4 regions of the Brevibacillus halotolerans genome follow, and region 2 is predicted to be linked to each of the others. Evidence: riboswitches for the same ligand, from Rfam matches in the RefSeq annotation. Region 2 holds a riboswitch; each other region holds the start of a gene.
What was found. A riboswitch is a leader RNA that binds a small molecule or an ion and turns the genes downstream of it on or off. The one in region 2 is predicted to bind S-adenosylmethionine.
Positions count from the first base shown of each region.

Region 1: it holds a riboswitch for S-adenosylmethionine, as region 2 does, so the genes downstream of both, O0550_RS05885 (sugar ABC transporter substrate-binding protein) here and metX (homoserine O-acetyltransferase MetX) in region 2, are expected to answer to the same signal.
Region 3: it holds a riboswitch for S-adenosylmethionine, as region 2 does, so the genes downstream of both, O0550_RS11040 (homocysteine synthase) here and metX (homoserine O-acetyltransferase MetX) in region 2, are expected to answer to the same signal.
Region 4: it holds a riboswitch for S-adenosylmethionine, as region 2 does, so the genes downstream of both, O0550_RS13855 (2,3-diketo-5-methylthiopentyl-1-phosphate enolase) here and metX (homoserine O-acetyltransferase MetX) in region 2, are expected to answer to the same signal.

Region 1 is NZ_JAPTNK010000003.1:209,410-213,233, reverse strand. Features, by position in the region: gene O0550_RS05890 (branched-chain amino acid ABC transporter substrate-binding protein) at 58-1,278, shown strand; SAM riboswitch class I at 1,350-1,460, shown strand; gene O0550_RS05885 (sugar ABC transporter substrate-binding protein) at 1,601-2,674, shown strand; gene O0550_RS05880 (sugar ABC transporter ATP-binding protein) at 2,755-3,824, shown strand, end outside.
Region 2 is NZ_JAPTNK010000001.1:497,156-500,979, forward strand. Features, by position in the region: gene O0550_RS02170 (aspartate kinase) at 1-711, shown strand, start outside; gene O0550_RS02175 (GNAT family N-acetyltransferase) at 892-1,713, shown strand; SAM riboswitch class I at 1,765-1,875, shown strand; gene metX (homoserine O-acetyltransferase MetX) at 1,980-3,080, shown strand; gene O0550_RS02185 (DUF2507 domain-containing protein) at 3,187-3,666, opposite strand.
Region 3 is NZ_JAPTNK010000006.1:274,176-277,999, reverse strand. Features, by position in the region: gene O0550_RS11050 (VOC family protein) at 1-21, shown strand, start outside; gene O0550_RS11045 (hypothetical protein) at 360-701, shown strand; gene O0550_RS11040 (homocysteine synthase) at 801-2,099, opposite strand; SAM riboswitch class I at 2,238-2,345, opposite strand; gene O0550_RS11035 (NCS2 family permease) at 2,823-3,824, shown strand, end outside.
Region 4 is NZ_JAPTNK010000010.1:52,512-56,335, reverse strand. Features, by position in the region: gene O0550_RS13865 (methylthioribulose 1-phosphate dehydratase) at 1-33, opposite strand, end outside; gene O0550_RS13860 (2-hydroxy-3-keto-5-methylthiopentenyl-1-phosphate phosphatase) at 30-707, opposite strand; gene O0550_RS13855 (2,3-diketo-5-methylthiopentyl-1-phosphate enolase) at 704-1,918, opposite strand; SAM riboswitch class I at 2,006-2,135, opposite strand; SAM riboswitch class I at 2,361-2,484, shown strand; gene O0550_RS13850 (DUF1722 domain-containing protein) at 2,495-3,157, shown strand; gene mtnK (S-methyl-5-thioribose kinase) at 3,182-3,824, shown strand, end outside.

The DNA of each region.
Region 1 (3,824 bases), on a different contig from region 2:
CATATTTTTAAATATTCATAATATTCAACTGAGAAAAAAGCGAAAGAGGGACAAGACATGAAAGTAAATAAAAAATCACTTGCAATCGTATCTTCAATTTTATTGGCTGGAGCAGCTTTGTCAGGGTGTGCTGGCGGGAATAATGCGACATCAGGCACTTCACAGCAGAAGGGGAGTGAGGGAGGAAGTGGCGCAGCAGGTGGAGACAAGATTGTGATTGCGTTAGTTGGTCCGCTCTCAGGTTCAGCTTCAGATTATGGTGACTCCGCCAAAGCAGGTGCCGAATATGCACTAAAATTAAAGCAGAAGGAACTACAAGACTTAGGCCTTAACGTTGAATTAAAACCTTTAGATGACCAAGCAGAACCTAAACAAGGTGTTGTTAACGCCCAAATGGCGATTAACGACAACGACGTAGTAGCGGTTGTAGGTCACGTGACTACGGGTTCATCCTTGTCTGCTGTAACAGCTTATGAAAAAGCTGGTTTGGTCATGGTATCGCCTTCTACAACAGGGCCGGAATTTACTGAGGGAGGTAAAAAAGTAGCACATCGTATTTGTGCACGCGACGACGAACAAGGAAGAAAAGCGGCTATTTATGCAAAAAATACCTTGAATGTAAAAAATGCAATGGTCATTCATGATAAACAAGCGTACGGCCAAGGCTTAGCCAATGAAGTAAAGAAGCAATTTGAGAAGGATGGTGTTAGCGTTCTAGGTTTTGAAGGCTTGACTGCTGGTGAGAAGGACTATAGTGCAGTGGTGAACCAAGTGTTAGCGAAGAAGCCAGAAATGGTCTATTTTGGCGGTTATTATGCAGAGGCAGGAATTTTAATTAAGCAGTTGCGGGAAAAAGGATTTACCGGTGTGTTTATGGGTGCTGATGGTCTTGATTCTGCTGAAATGTTTACAATTGCGGGACCTGCAGCAGAGGGTGTCGTGTTTACCTCCACTGTTGGTGACGTAAGAGCAACAGAAGAAGGGAAGAAATGGATACAGGAATTTGAAGGCTCAACAGGCAAAAAGCTGGGGATATTTACCTCGTTTGGCTACGATGCCATGGCTGTAGCTATCAATGGCATTGAGGAGGCGGCTAAAGCGAATGGAAACAAAAAGCCAACTCGTGCTCAAGTATTCGAAGCCATTCACAAAACACAAGATTTTAAAGGACAGTTTGTACATGTTTCTTTCGATGATAAAGGTGACAATAAGAATGCGCAGGTGTTTATTTATACCTATGCAGGCGGTTCAAAGAAATTTGAAGGTGAAGCAAAATAATCTATTGACATGGATAAGGACCCAGGTGTAATATCTGTTGTAAGAAAAAACGTTACAAAATTTAAAATACTCTCTTATCAAGAGTTGGCTGAGGGACTGGCCCGATGACGCCCGGCAACCTAATGTCTGTTTAACAAGACATCAAGGTGCTACCTCCTGCAGGGAAACCTGAGAGATAAGAGGCGTAGTGGGTTTCCATATACACAAGCCTCTTTTCTTAGGAAAAGGGGCTTTTTTATATCGAGTAGTACTCAGCTATGACTGAACCAATGAGTATTGTACATTTTTTCACAAAAAGAGATAAATGAAAAAGGGGAGAAACATGATGAAAGGTCTAATTAACAAAGGTTCCGTCTATTTATTCGCAATATTCTTTCTAATAGGAAGTGTGCTAAGCGGTTGTGGTGTAACCTCTACATCAAAAGCCGATAACGTGTCAGCATCAAGTAGTGAAACTGCTGGGGATCAACCTACGACAGATAAGAAAAAACGAATTGCGCTGGTGGTGCAATTTAATATTGGTTCGTTTTCATCTCAATATATTGCAGGCGTGAAGGAAGAGGTAGAGAAGCTGGGGGGAGAACTGACAGTTTTAAGCGGGGATAATGACCTTGCTAAAATGGCTTCACATGTGGACGCGGCTGTTACCCAACAATTTGATGGCATTTTGCTGGATCATGGACGTGCAGATAGCTTAGCACCAGGTGTTCAAAAGGCCTTGGCTCAAAAGACTCCAATTGTAGCTTTTGATACAGGATTAGATATTCCGGGAGTAACAGTAGTAGAGCAAGATGATATCAAATTGGCTGAACAAACACTAAACAAAATGGCACAAGACACAGGTGGCAAAGGAAATATTGTGAAGATATGGGTAGCTGGTTTTACTCCAATGGAACGTCGTCAAATCGCTTATAAGGCATTTATGGACAAAAATTCAGGCTTTAACGAAATTGCTGCATTCGGATCAGCTTCTGCTAACACGGCTCTTGATACGCAAGCGCAAATGGAAGCGATTCTGAAGCAGTATCCAAACAAAGGAGATATCACAGCAGTTTGGACTGCTTGGGATGAATTTGCTAAAGGTGCGACACGCGCGATACAGCAGGCTGGACGCAATGAAATTAAGGTATACGGCATAGATATGAGCGATGAGGATTTGCAAATGCTACAAGACCAAAATTCACCATGGATTGCCACGGCAGCCGTAGACCCTTCTGATATTGGACGGGTACAGGCACGATACTTATTTAAGAAGCTGAAGGGAGAGCAGGTACCAGATAAGGTAAGCTTAAATCCTGTGCTAATCACACGTGAACAATTGCCTAAGGAGCCTGTGAAAATGGCAGATTTGAACAAGTACGTGAAGGAATGGGGCACCAGCACACAGGGTCAATAGGAAAGGCAGCGGTGAATGGGGTTTGGCATAGAGGTTGCCAGACCCCTTGTAAAATCCGCCCATAAAAGGGGAGAGGCACGTTGACAGCATTAGAGATGAAGGGGATCAAAAAAGCATTTCGCTCTGTCCCAGCTTTACGCGGCGTGGATTTTACTGTGAGACCTGGTGAAGTTCATGCTTTGCTTGGGGCAAATGGGGCGGGCAAGAGTACATTGATGAAAATCATGACAGGTGCTTATGCATTAGATGCTGGCCAAATTTTCATAGATGGAAAAGAAGTTAATCTGACCGAGCCGAAGGACGCTAAGGCACATGGTATCCAATGTGTATATCAGGAAGTGGATACAGCACTTATTGGATACGGAAGCGTAGCAGAGAATATTCTGCTGGAGGGCTTTGTAGAGAGGGGACGCTCTCCTTTTATTAACTGGCGAAGCTTGGAGGAAACAGCAGCCCAAGCACTCAAGCGGCTAGGACTCGATATACCTGTGCAAAAAAAGGTCGAGGAACTAACTTTATCCGAAAAGCAGTTGGTGCTTTTAGCTAAGGCGATTGCTCAAAAGGCTAAGATTATTATTTTAGATGAACCAACTGCTCCTTTAAGTCAAGCAGAAACGGTGCAGTTGTTCCAGATCATCAAACAATTGCGTGAACAGGGGATTGGAATCGTATTTATCTCTCATAGAATGCCAGAGGTCTTTGAGATTAGTGATCGAATTACGGTTTTACGAGACGGCGGGCTAGTCTTGTGCAAGCAGGCAAAAGAGACCAATCCGCATGAGGTTATTACCAGTATGCTAGGAAAGGCATTGTCTCAGGAATATCCCAAAGAGCAGGTCAAAATAGGAGAGCGGTTGCTTACGTGTAAAAATGTAGTGGCTGGATCACAAGTACGCAACCTTTCCTTTACGGTTCATGAAGGTGAAATTGTAGGGATTGCGGGTCTTGTGGGGGCAGGAAAGTCGGAATTAGCTCGGGTTCTATTTGGAGCTGACCCACTGACCTCAGGAGAAGTGTACAAAAGAGGGAAAAAGCTGAAATGTACATCGCCAAAAGTAGCTGTTGATGAGGGGATTGCCTTGATTCCCGAGGAGCGTAGGCGAGAAGGCATCATGACAGAAGAATCCGTAGCTGTTAATTTAACAATGAC
Region 2 (3,824 bases):
GGGGTATTTACAGCCGATCCGCGTATTGTTTCTCGTGCACAAAAGGTAAGCTCCATTTCATATGATGAGATGCTAGAATTAGCAACTCTAGGAGCTGGTGTCTTGCATCCACGTTCTGTGGAAAGTGCAAAAAAACATCGAGTTCGACTTGTGGTTCGTTCCAGTTTTACAGAAGAAGAGGGAACATTGGTTGAGGAGGAGACAAACATGGAGTTAGGCAAAGTAATCAGCGGAATAGCTCATGACAAAGATGTATCTTCTATAACGGTTATCGGAATGCCTGTAAAAGTAGGCATGTTATCCTTATTATTTAAAGCATTGGCGGACGCTTCAATTAATGTAGATATCATTATTCAAAGCACCTATCATGACAAAGCAAATAATGTTTCCTTTACGATCTCCGCTGACGATTTACATAGAACGCTGGAGACCTTGGCGGCTCATCAGGAAGAGTTAGGCTTTGAGCATGTGGAATATGAATCTGGCCTTGCAAAAGTTTCAATTGTAGGAGCTGGTATGATAACCAATCCGGGAGTGGCAGCCGATATGTTTAGTCATTTATCCAGCCAGGATATTCTCATTCGGATGGTATCTACCTCTGATATTAAGGTATCTTGTGTGATCCCGGCAGAAAAAGTGGCGCAAGCTGTAGCTACACTGCATACGGCGTTTGGATTGGATGTTTCTGCCGATGCTGTCGTGCACGCTTAATTTGTTTTAGATAAAACAGAATGTAGAGTGCTTCAAATGGACAGGGATAGGATTGGATTAATCAAGGAGCCTGGTGGAGAGACGTCCACCGGGCTTTATGTGTTTTTTCTGAATTCTATTGACAAATAGTACACTTTTTCAAATAATGGAGAGAAAAACTTTTGGAGAGGGAATTGTCAAATGATCCGAAAACTAACAGAAGCAGATTATGAAGCATTTATAGAATTGGTATCACAAGAGAGAAGCTTGAACTTATTTCTTATTGGTGATGTCGAAAATTTTGGCTTTTCTACCCCTTTTCAAGAGTTATGGGGAGAATGGTCAGCAAGTGACCAGACAAAACTCTCCGCGGTACTCCTGCGGTATTATCACTCGTACGTATTTTATGCTTTGGATAGGTTTGATCTCGAAGGGTTCAGTGAAATTATACTTGCTGACAAGAAGCTGGAGGTTTTATCAGGAAAACAAGATTCTTTGCAAGCTTTTGCAAGCCATCTTCCGAAGCATGAGATCAAAACTACCTATTTTGCAGAATTAGAAGATGACGCTCGATTATCTCAGGATGACATCAAGGGATTTGAGGTAAAAAAAGCCACAGTTCATGATGTCGTAAAAATCGTCAGCCTACGTGATCAGATACAAGAGTTTGGCAGATCTGCTGATGCAGAAGAAGCATTGAAACACACACTGGAAAGCGGTACAGGGAGAACCTATTATGTAGAGGTGAACACAGAAACGGTAGCCTGTGCTTCAACAACAGCCGAGTGTTCGATGGCTGCTATGATTGTTGGTGTTTGTACGCATCCCCTTCATCGTAAGCGGGGATATGCTAGTGCTTGTATGGTAGCGCTGTGCAGGGATGTTTTGGCGGAAGGGCGAAGCTTGTGCTTGTTTTATGATAACCCAGCGGCTGGAGCTATTTATAAACGTTTGGGCTTTCAGGACATTGGAATGTGGACGATGTATCAAATAAAAAGAGAAGAATCCTTTTCGTTGAAATAGATTGACAATTCTTACTCAAAAGAAGTATGATAAACAGAATTATATAGAAATCTCTTATCAAGAGTGGTGGAGGGACTGGCCCGAAGAAACCCGGCAACCCCGCGAGAAGCGGAGAGGTGCTAAATCCAGCAGGCACACATAAAGTAGTCTGGCAGATAAGAGCGGGTCTAGTCGATACGATCAAACCCCTCTTCTCCGGAAGAGGGGTTTTTTAGCACATAGGTACCTGTACTTTAGGGCATCAAGTGGAAATAGGAGGAATTGCATTGAGAAAAGCAACGATTCACAACCTGGCGTTGGAATGTGGCGAGGTGCTCCGTCAAGTGGAAATCGGTTATACAACAAGCGGTACGTACAATTCTGAGCAATCGAATGCAATTTTGGTTTGCCACGCATTAACTGGAGACAGTCAAGCGGTAGGTGATGGTGAAAAGCCAGGCTGGTGGGATGGGCTGATTGGGCCCGGAAAAGCAATTGATACCGATTATTATTACGTGATTTGCACAAACGTCTTAGGTGGCTGTTACGGAACAACAGGTCCTGCAAGTATGAATACGGAGACTAAAGAGCCATATGCAACTCATTTTCCTGTTGTGACGATCCGAGACATGGTACGCGCCCAATACAAGCTCATTGAGCAACTGGGGATTTCTCATCTATATGCGGTCATTGGCGGTTCGATGGGTGGTATGCAGGTTTATGAGTGGGCGGTTGAATATCCCCAGATGATGGATGTAGTGATCCCAATAGCTACCTGCGCTCAGTTATCAGCTATGGCCATTGCTTATAATGATGTGGCAAGGCAAGCGATTTGTAATGATCCAGATTGGAATAATGGACATTATTATCCTCAGTTAGGTCCTATTCGCGGCTTGGCAACAGCACGTATGGTTGGCATGATTACATACCGGACAGCCGAATTATTTGAAGAACGATTTGGCAGGGCCCATCAAGGCACCGTGCATGCCGACTTAGTGGATACTACATTTGAAGTGGAAAGCTATTTACGTTATCAAGGCGATAAGCTCGTGCAGCGCTTTGATGCAAATAGCTATCTCTATCTCCTAAAAGCAATGGATACACACGATATTGGTAGGGGAAGAGATGGGATTGAAAACGCATTGTCACGTATCAAAGCCAAGGTAGTCTGTATAGCTATTTCCAACGATTTGTTGTATCCAATTCCTCATCAGCTTTGGCTATCCTCTACGTTAAAACAACAGGGGAAGGATGTTGATTTTTTTGCAATTGACTCCGTATTTGGACATGATGGTTTTTTAGTTGAAATGGATAAAATGGCTCAGCTAGTAGGGCCTTATTTTCCTGTAACAGTGAAAGAGCAACAAACCTCACAATTAATTGGATAACCAGCTTATCAGATGTTGAAGAGAAAGCAGACAGGTAGGAAACCATGACAATGACAACTAGTAACGATGAAACGAATATAAGAGCTCTGCACGTAAAAACAGGTTGTTACCCTGAGATAACAACCTGAATGTGTGCAGTTGGTTCTTTTTTTTTGTCCTTTCCCAGAAGAGTGAGTGTGGCATTTGACTCACGCTCTAACCACTTGCCAATCGATCCGGCAATAAAGCCTGTCTCAAACTGTAGGGTGCGTTCTAGTCGGTTTGTAGTCTGCATGGTAAGATGAGGATGAGTCAGGAGATATTCAATTTGTCTAGCTGTACACAAGGTTAATTCCAGCTTTCCTAAGCCGAGCTGGATGAAGGCTAATATCAAATCTTCCGCCGCATGTATATGATAGGTCTCGCCTATCTCTTTCCCCATCCAATAAAGAATAGGAGCTTCGCAATCTCCCAGTAATTCCTGAGTGACTACATTTCGAAAAAAGAGATGACCGGCAAAAGGCATGTTCATTTGTTGCATGCGCTGACAATCATATACTGAAAACTCAGGTAAAAGCTGCTGTAGGATATCAGTAGCTTGTCTCACTCTAGCTCGTCCTCCTTTTGTGCATGATTTCTATTCTATGAGAGAAAAAAACAATTATGCTAAGACTAGGAAAATGATAGGAGTAAATGAGGGATGAGTCAGAGTATATCTGATAGATACGTGGTCATAATAAGAATAAATAACAAGAAAAGCTAGGA
Region 3 (3,824 bases), on a different contig from region 2:
TTTGTATTAATCGGGAAGTAGGCTGATAAATATGATACAATGGGTGGAATGTAACTTTTATTGATCATAAAAACATGGGGGGAGAGAGTGATTGAACTTTATTGGAAAACACTCGCTAAATCTATTGCTACTGATTGTCGGGCCTACATTTTTCCTGAATCTATTTATTAAGGAAGGCACTGCAAAAAATATCATTAGTGTCGTTAGTTTCCTTCTAGTGTTGCTTGTCGTTATTTGTGGAAGAAGATATCAAAAGGAGAATTCAGAATAACGAGAAAGATGTATAAATCCCTTCTTTCTCGGTTCTTATGTGTGACCTTTCTACATACATTGTTGTCAGAACGAAAGGAGAGGGGCACATGGAAGCTACAATTGCTCGGTATTTTGCGATCAAACAACAGCAAAAAGAGTTAGAAGAGGAGCTGGCAGAGCTACGCCGGATTCTGTTGGCTGTTTATCCAGAACCGTGTGAAATTGAGATAGGAGACTACCGTTTGAAAATTAGTCAACAAGAGAAGAAAGAGTTTAATAATGAACACCTACTTAAAGCCGTAGAAGATCCGCAAATATGGAGGCTGATGTCCAAGGTGGATGTGGCAAAAATAAACAGCCTACTTAAGCTAGGTGTCATAAAAGAAGAAACACTCGCAGATACGTACACAGTGAAACAGACCTCATATGTTCAAGTATCGAAAAAGTAAGCGATGAGCCAAAAGTCAAATTTACATCTTACATATAGAAAAAGGCGTGCGACTGGCAACAGTGAAGCACGCCTTTTTACATCCTACACGATTATCAGCTTACACTTGTACAGCTTCCACAGCTTTTTGAATAGCCTGCTCTACATCCTGCAAAATATCTTCAATTGCCTCTGTACCTACGGAAAGACGAATCATCCCAGGGGTCACCCCGGCCTTAGCTTGTTCTTCTGGGGTAAGTTGGAGATGAGTAGTACTAGCTGGATGAATGATCAATGATTTGGAGTCTCCTACATTAGCCAAATGCGAGAACAATTGAACAGATTCAATTACTTTTTTGCCAGCTTCTACTCCACCTTTGATTCCAAAAGTCAACAAAGCCCCCTGACCATCTGGTAAATAGCGTTGACTAAGTTCGTAGGTAGGTGAGCTAGCAAGCCCTGGGTAGCTCACCCACTCTACATCGTTGTGTTGTTCTAAATATTGAGCGACAGCAAGTGCATTTTGACTATGCCGTTCCATCCGCAGGTGGAGAGTCTCTAGGCCTTGTAAGAATAAAAAGGAGTTAAAAGGAGATAAGGTAGCTCCTACATCTCGCTGTAGCTGCACACGAGCTTTTACGATATAAGCAGCATTGCCAACCGCCTCTGTATATACAATTCCATTGTAGGTAGGGTCTGGAGTGGAGAGCCCAGGAAACTTGCCGTTACTCCAATCGAAATGACCGGAGTCTACAATAATTCCCCCGATAGATGTGCCGTGACCGCCAATAAATTTAGTAGCAGAATGGATAACGATATCTGCCCCGTGTTCAATCGGTCGGCACAAAATAGGGGAGGCAAAGGTATTATCCACAAGGAGCGGTAATCCATATTCATGAGCTATGGTAGCAATAGCGTTTAGATCGGCAACCTGCATTTGGGGATTTCCGATCGTTTCGCAGAAAATCGCCTTGGTTTTGTCTGTAATCTTTGAACGGAAATTGTCTGGGTTGGATTGGTCAACAAAATGAACGGTAATTCCAAGCTTTGCAAAGGTATGGGCAAATAAATTGTAGGTTCCCCCATATAAACTGCTAGAGGAGATGATTTCATCACCGGCTTGTGCAATATTTAATAAGGCAAATGTAATGGCGGCTTGACCAGATGCAGTTGCAAGTGCCCCAATACCGCCTTCTAGTAGGGCGACACGCTTCTCAAATACATCCTGGGTTGGATTCATGATGCGGGTATAAATGTTCCCAGGCTCCTGTAACGCGAATAGATTGGCTGCATGGCTGGTGTCACGAAACTCATAGGAGGATGTTTGATAGATAGGGACGGCAAGAGCGCCGGTAGTTGGGTCTGCCTCCTGACCTCCGTGAAGAGCTAGTGTTTCTCTTTTCCAATTGAGGTTTGACATAAAAAACCACTCCTTTTCCATGTAAAGTAAGGTGATTCTCTTGGTTTCAATGGTGGCGCAGTAGAGAGGGAAGACCGGCTTCTCATAGCAAAAAGCCCTCCTCTGAGTAGAGGAAGGCTGCGTTACTAATTTCGCATACATTCATCTCTCAGAACCTTGCGGATTCTGCAGGATTTAGCACCAAGAACACTATGTTCCGGTTGCCGGGCTTCGTCGGGCCAGTCCCTCCACCACTCTTGATGAAAATAAAAGTTTGTTTTATTGTAAGGAGCTTGGAATGATAAGTCAATAATATTTTGTGCATTCTGAAAAAACAGCGGAATCAAATTCAGTTTCCGTTTATAATAACTATTGAAATCATCTTGTTTTAACTTGATTAAACTTCTAAAAATTTAGCTACATATCGACAGCAAAACGGATTTATTTACAGGATACATGAAGTGAATAATCGTGAATAAAAATACAAATAAGTATAATTATACATAATAAGCTGCATAACTTGTATAGAAGCTTGCTTTCTGGAGGGTAAAATAGAAGTAGCTGGAAACATGAAAACCTACATACAAGCATCACTGCCTTTTTTATGTGCACATTTTTACATTTTCCTATTTACTCTTTTTCGTTCTTTTTGCTACTATAGGGAAAGGTGTCTTGCCCCAATTTTTGGGGTGAATTGGCACGGGTGGGCCGAGGGGTTGTTTTGCTTAAAGAAGGGAACCGATATTGTACTCATTTTTTCGTAAAAGATTTGATGTAAAAGGTCATCAAACAACGGTTCGCAACGAAATTTTGGCTGGTTTAACCACGTTTTTCACCGCTGTCTACATCATTGCCGTGAATTCAATGATCTTATCGGATGCAGGTATACCATTGGAAGCAGGTATTGTTGCCACGATCGTTATCTCCTTCATAGGATGCTTGATCATGGGTTTTTGGGCGAATGCTCCTGTAGCACTTGTTCCTGGTATGGGCATTAATGCGTTTTTCTCCTATACGATTGTTAAATCTATGGGATTGTCATGGGAGAGCGCTTTGGCAGTTGTATTCATGTCAGGTGTTTTATTTATCGTGATTGCTTTTACACCGGTTGCCAAAATCTTAGCGAAAAGCATTCCACTGTCTCTAAAAGAAGGAATGACGGTTGGAATTGGATTGTTTCTTACCTTTATTGGTTTGCAAAAAGGCGGCTTAATCGTACCTAACCCATCTACATTTATTGCTTTAGGCGATCTGGGCGATACGAAGGTAGTATTGGGATTGGTCAGCTTGGTAATTGCCGTCGTGCTATTTTTACGCAATGTAAAAGGTAGCTTTTTAATCAGTATTATTGTAAATACGCTGATTGCTATTGCCCTTGGTACGGTAGGTGGTACAAGTCAGGGAAGTGATTTCTCGTTCTCGACATACCTCACTGTCTTTGGAGCATTTTCGTTTGACGGCATAGTTACTACTGGATTTTGGCTGGCTGTGTTTCCGCTAACCATGGTGATTGTTTTTGAAAATATGGGGCTTTTGCACAGCATGGTTCCAGAAAGTAAATTTGCTCGTACTTTTCAAGCAAACTCCATTTCAGCTATGCTTTCTGGATTGTTTGGTACGAGTCCAACTGTGTCTTCAGCGGAAAGTTCTGCAGGAATTGCCGCTGGCGGGAAAACAGGGATTACAGCAATTACGGTAGGAATTCTGTTCTTGATCTCAATCTTTTGCATTCCTGTCATTCGTTAC
Region 4 (3,824 bases), on a different contig from region 2:
AGCGGCGGTGCGCTGTTCAAGTGTTGTTGTCATAGCACAATCCCCTCCTGTTTGGCCCTAATGGCTTTAATAATTGAAATCACATCATAAAAAGTAGTAAATGGTTTATGTGATAAATTTTCTTCCTGACATTTTTCCAGTAGGAAGGAACGGGCAATGACAAAATCAGCAATTCGAGACCCTGCCAAGTCAGTGATACTATCCCCAATAACAACACGTGTATAGCCGGTAGCATCATAGCTTCTAATAATGGTAGTTTTACACATTCCGCAATCTGTTTGGCAATGCTCATCGCAGGTATGCGGCCACGTAATTTTTATTCTCTCTTTGCTAAAATCACTGCCATTACAATAAATTGGGCCATCAAGCTGAAACGGAGCAAGAATCGGATGAACAAAAAAATCGATACCTCCGCTTGTAATGAGCAGAGTCACGTTTTCCTGCCGGCAATAATCCACAAACTCTGCAAAACCAGGGCGGATACGGGCATTCTCTACAGCAAATTGAGTGATTTCATGTTCGAGTGAAGAGGGAAGCAGGGAAAACAGCTTTCCTACCCCTTCTCTAATGGATATTTGTTGCGTCAAAATTTGTTCGGTTAACTCTTCCCAGCCTGGGGGATGAAAGTGGCGCATGATTGCCACAATATTGTCTTTTTCTGTAATCGTTCCATCGAAATCGCAAAAAAGCACAAGCTGTTTCGTCATGCAGAACCTCCCCATTTTTCTAGTGCTAGTCGCAGTTCATTAGAGTCGGAAGCTGCTGCTGTAAGACTGATTCCATTCACGGATGCATCAATAGCGGCACGGAATGCTCGACCGCCTGCTGTTGCTCCGAGTGGGTGCCCATGAATGCCGCCGCCTGCGTTAACAACCTGATCTAGGCCAAAGTCGGCGTACAGTTGGGGAACCAATCCGGGATGAATACCCGCTGATGGAACAGGGAAGGCAGGTTGCAAGGTGCCGTATTCCTCAACTAAATGATTAGCTAGCTGAGTAGCCTCGCTCTTATCTAATGCTACATTTCCGTATGGAGAAGGGAATAACACTAAATCAGCCCCGGCTAAACGCAATAGCTTACCGAGCAGGAGCGGAGCGGCAATGCCGTGATCAGGACTAGGATAATAGGCGCCGGCGAGTGCGGGATGCGCCATGATTGGCACTTGAATGTCCGGGTCTTCTGCTAGACGTTGCAGGAGATCGAAGCCAAAAGCAAGTGCATTAAACAAAAGGCAGGAAGCACCTGCATCGACAGCTTGCTTCGCCCGTTCAATAAGCTGTGAGCTAGGCCCTGTAAGGTTAGCGGCATACAAGACAGGCTTACCGGTTTGTTCTGCAATTTCATCTGAAATGACTTTGAAGCGTCTGATACGTTGGATAAATGGAGCTTTATCATCAGCAAAGAAAATTTCATCATCCTTAATCAAATCAAGGCCGCCTTCTGCTTGGGCACGAAATTGCACTTCTAGTTCCTCTAGTGACAAACCTGTGCATGATTTAAAAATACTCATTAATAATGGACGATCATGCACACCGGTTATTTCCCGTATTCCTTCTATGCCGAATTTTGGACCCTGAAAGCCTTGTAAAAAAGAAGGAGGAAGCTGAATGTCTACCAGCTTGATTTTCCCGTCCATTGATAGTTTGCCAAATACCCCTGTAAGAAGAGAAGGGATATCCTGTGTAAAGCATATGGTTGGATAACTAATCGTGATATAACCTCGTGTTTCACCTGATGAGGTGGATTCAAGAGGAGATACATCCGCTACTTCACCTAAATAGGGGCGTAGCTGCTCCTGCTTTGCCAGAGGAAGGTCCGTCCATGAGCCTACTGTCATACCAACTGCAATACCTTCCGCTTTTTTTTGTAAATCCTTTGCTTGAGTTAAATAGGTTACGAGGATTCGATCTGTACTCATGGATGGCCTCCTTGTAGGTAGAGAATTTATCAACTAAAAACGCCCCCTTCAAGAGAAGGAGGCGTCCGATAGACAGATCATCTTCTTCTCTTATCTCTCACATAAATCAGTACAGCACGATTATGTGTAGGATTTAGCACCGTTTCGCATCGTTTATCCCGATGCGAGGGTTGCCGGGCATCATAGGGCCAGTCCCTCCGCCTTCTCTCAATAAGAGCTAGGTAATTGTTGTAATTGTCAAAATTGAAGCTGATTCTTGGAGATCATCTTATCCCTTTTTGTAACATGCGTCAACCCTTTTTATAAATAAAAACTGAGTTGAATAAATTGTTTGACATAACTGGATTACCTGTGTATATTTCTACTAACGATTCATTTATGAGGCTTTAGCTACGCAGGATAGGAACCTGTGTTCACCTACAATTACATATACTTAATGGATACCTTATCCAGAGACGGTGGAGGGACTGGCCCGATGAAACCCAGCAACCGACACATAGCCGCTAACCTGGCATGTGCACGGTGCTAATTCCTGCAGAGACATGTAAAATTCTGGTAGATAAGGGGGAACGTTTTATGAATATGACATGTCAAAACGACCTCTTTTCTTCGGAAAAGAGGTTTTCTTTTTCTTTGGTAAGCAAAGCATGGTGTGAACAGATATGGGCAGAGCATAAGTATTGGGTCATGATGAGGTGTTATCAAAAATATAAGCAAATCTCACAAGCATTTCGGGATCAAGTAAAAACGTCTCGCGAAACAGGCGAACGCGATTGGAGTATATTTGCAGAACAGTTATTACATGAATTTCAGAAGATGCGAAAACTGCCTATTGATTCAGGCAATGCCTGTAATGCCTTGAGTCATGCATTCGGTCATCTGCGCGGAAAACTTACGGAGCAAGAAAGCGGCTCCTGGCATGTCTTATTGCAAAGGAACTGGGAGGAAGCTCATCGTATATTGTTCTTACTTACTATGGAATATGGTGATGATTATTTGTCGCGGTCTCGCCTATTTTCACCGGAGGCTCCTAGCAGTCACACATGGATTCGGTTTCGTGGCAAGGATTTTTTTATTGCAAAGGATTTGGGGCAGTGGAAGATTCTTGAGCCATGGGAAGTTTGGGAGCGAGTCGGCGTGTATCAAGTTAACCTATTAACCAAATATCGCTTATTAGCCAATCTAGGAGGAATCGTTCATCCCCTGGCACATTACGATCAATACATCAACCGAGACTAGAGTGGTAAAAGGAGAGGAAAAGATATGGGGTATCAAGCGTTATCGGTTCAAGAATCCATTTTATACGTACAGAATCAGGGAACGATTTTTACACAAGATGCGCCTCTTGTTAGCCGAGAAATTGGTGATGGCAATTTAAATTTGGTTTTTAGAATAACGGATGAAGAGACCGGTAAAAGTGTCATTGTGAAGCAGGCTTTGCCTTATGCCCGCGTGGTTGGCGAATCATGGCCGTTAACGCTGGACCGATCTCGGATTGAAGCAGAGGCGCTCAAAATTCAGCGAGAGCTGGTAGGAGATTTAGTACCTGAGGTATACCATCACAATTCGGAGCTGGCTTTGACGATTATGGAGGATGTAGGTGATCATAAGCTACTTCGTGCAGGCCTTATTGAGGGAGAGATATACCCGCATTTCGCTAAACATATTGGAACTTTTCTGGCTCATACCTTATTTTTTACCTCTGATCTTGGAATGAATCCTTTTGCTAAAAAGGCTAATGTGAGCAGGTTCATTAATCCAGAGCTATGTAAAATTACGGAGGATCTTGTATTTACTGATCCATATGAGGACCATGACACCAATCATTTTAATCCGCTTATCCGCCAAGACGTAGAAGCAATATGGGGGAATCACGCATTACGTCGAGAGATTGCTAAGCTAAAAT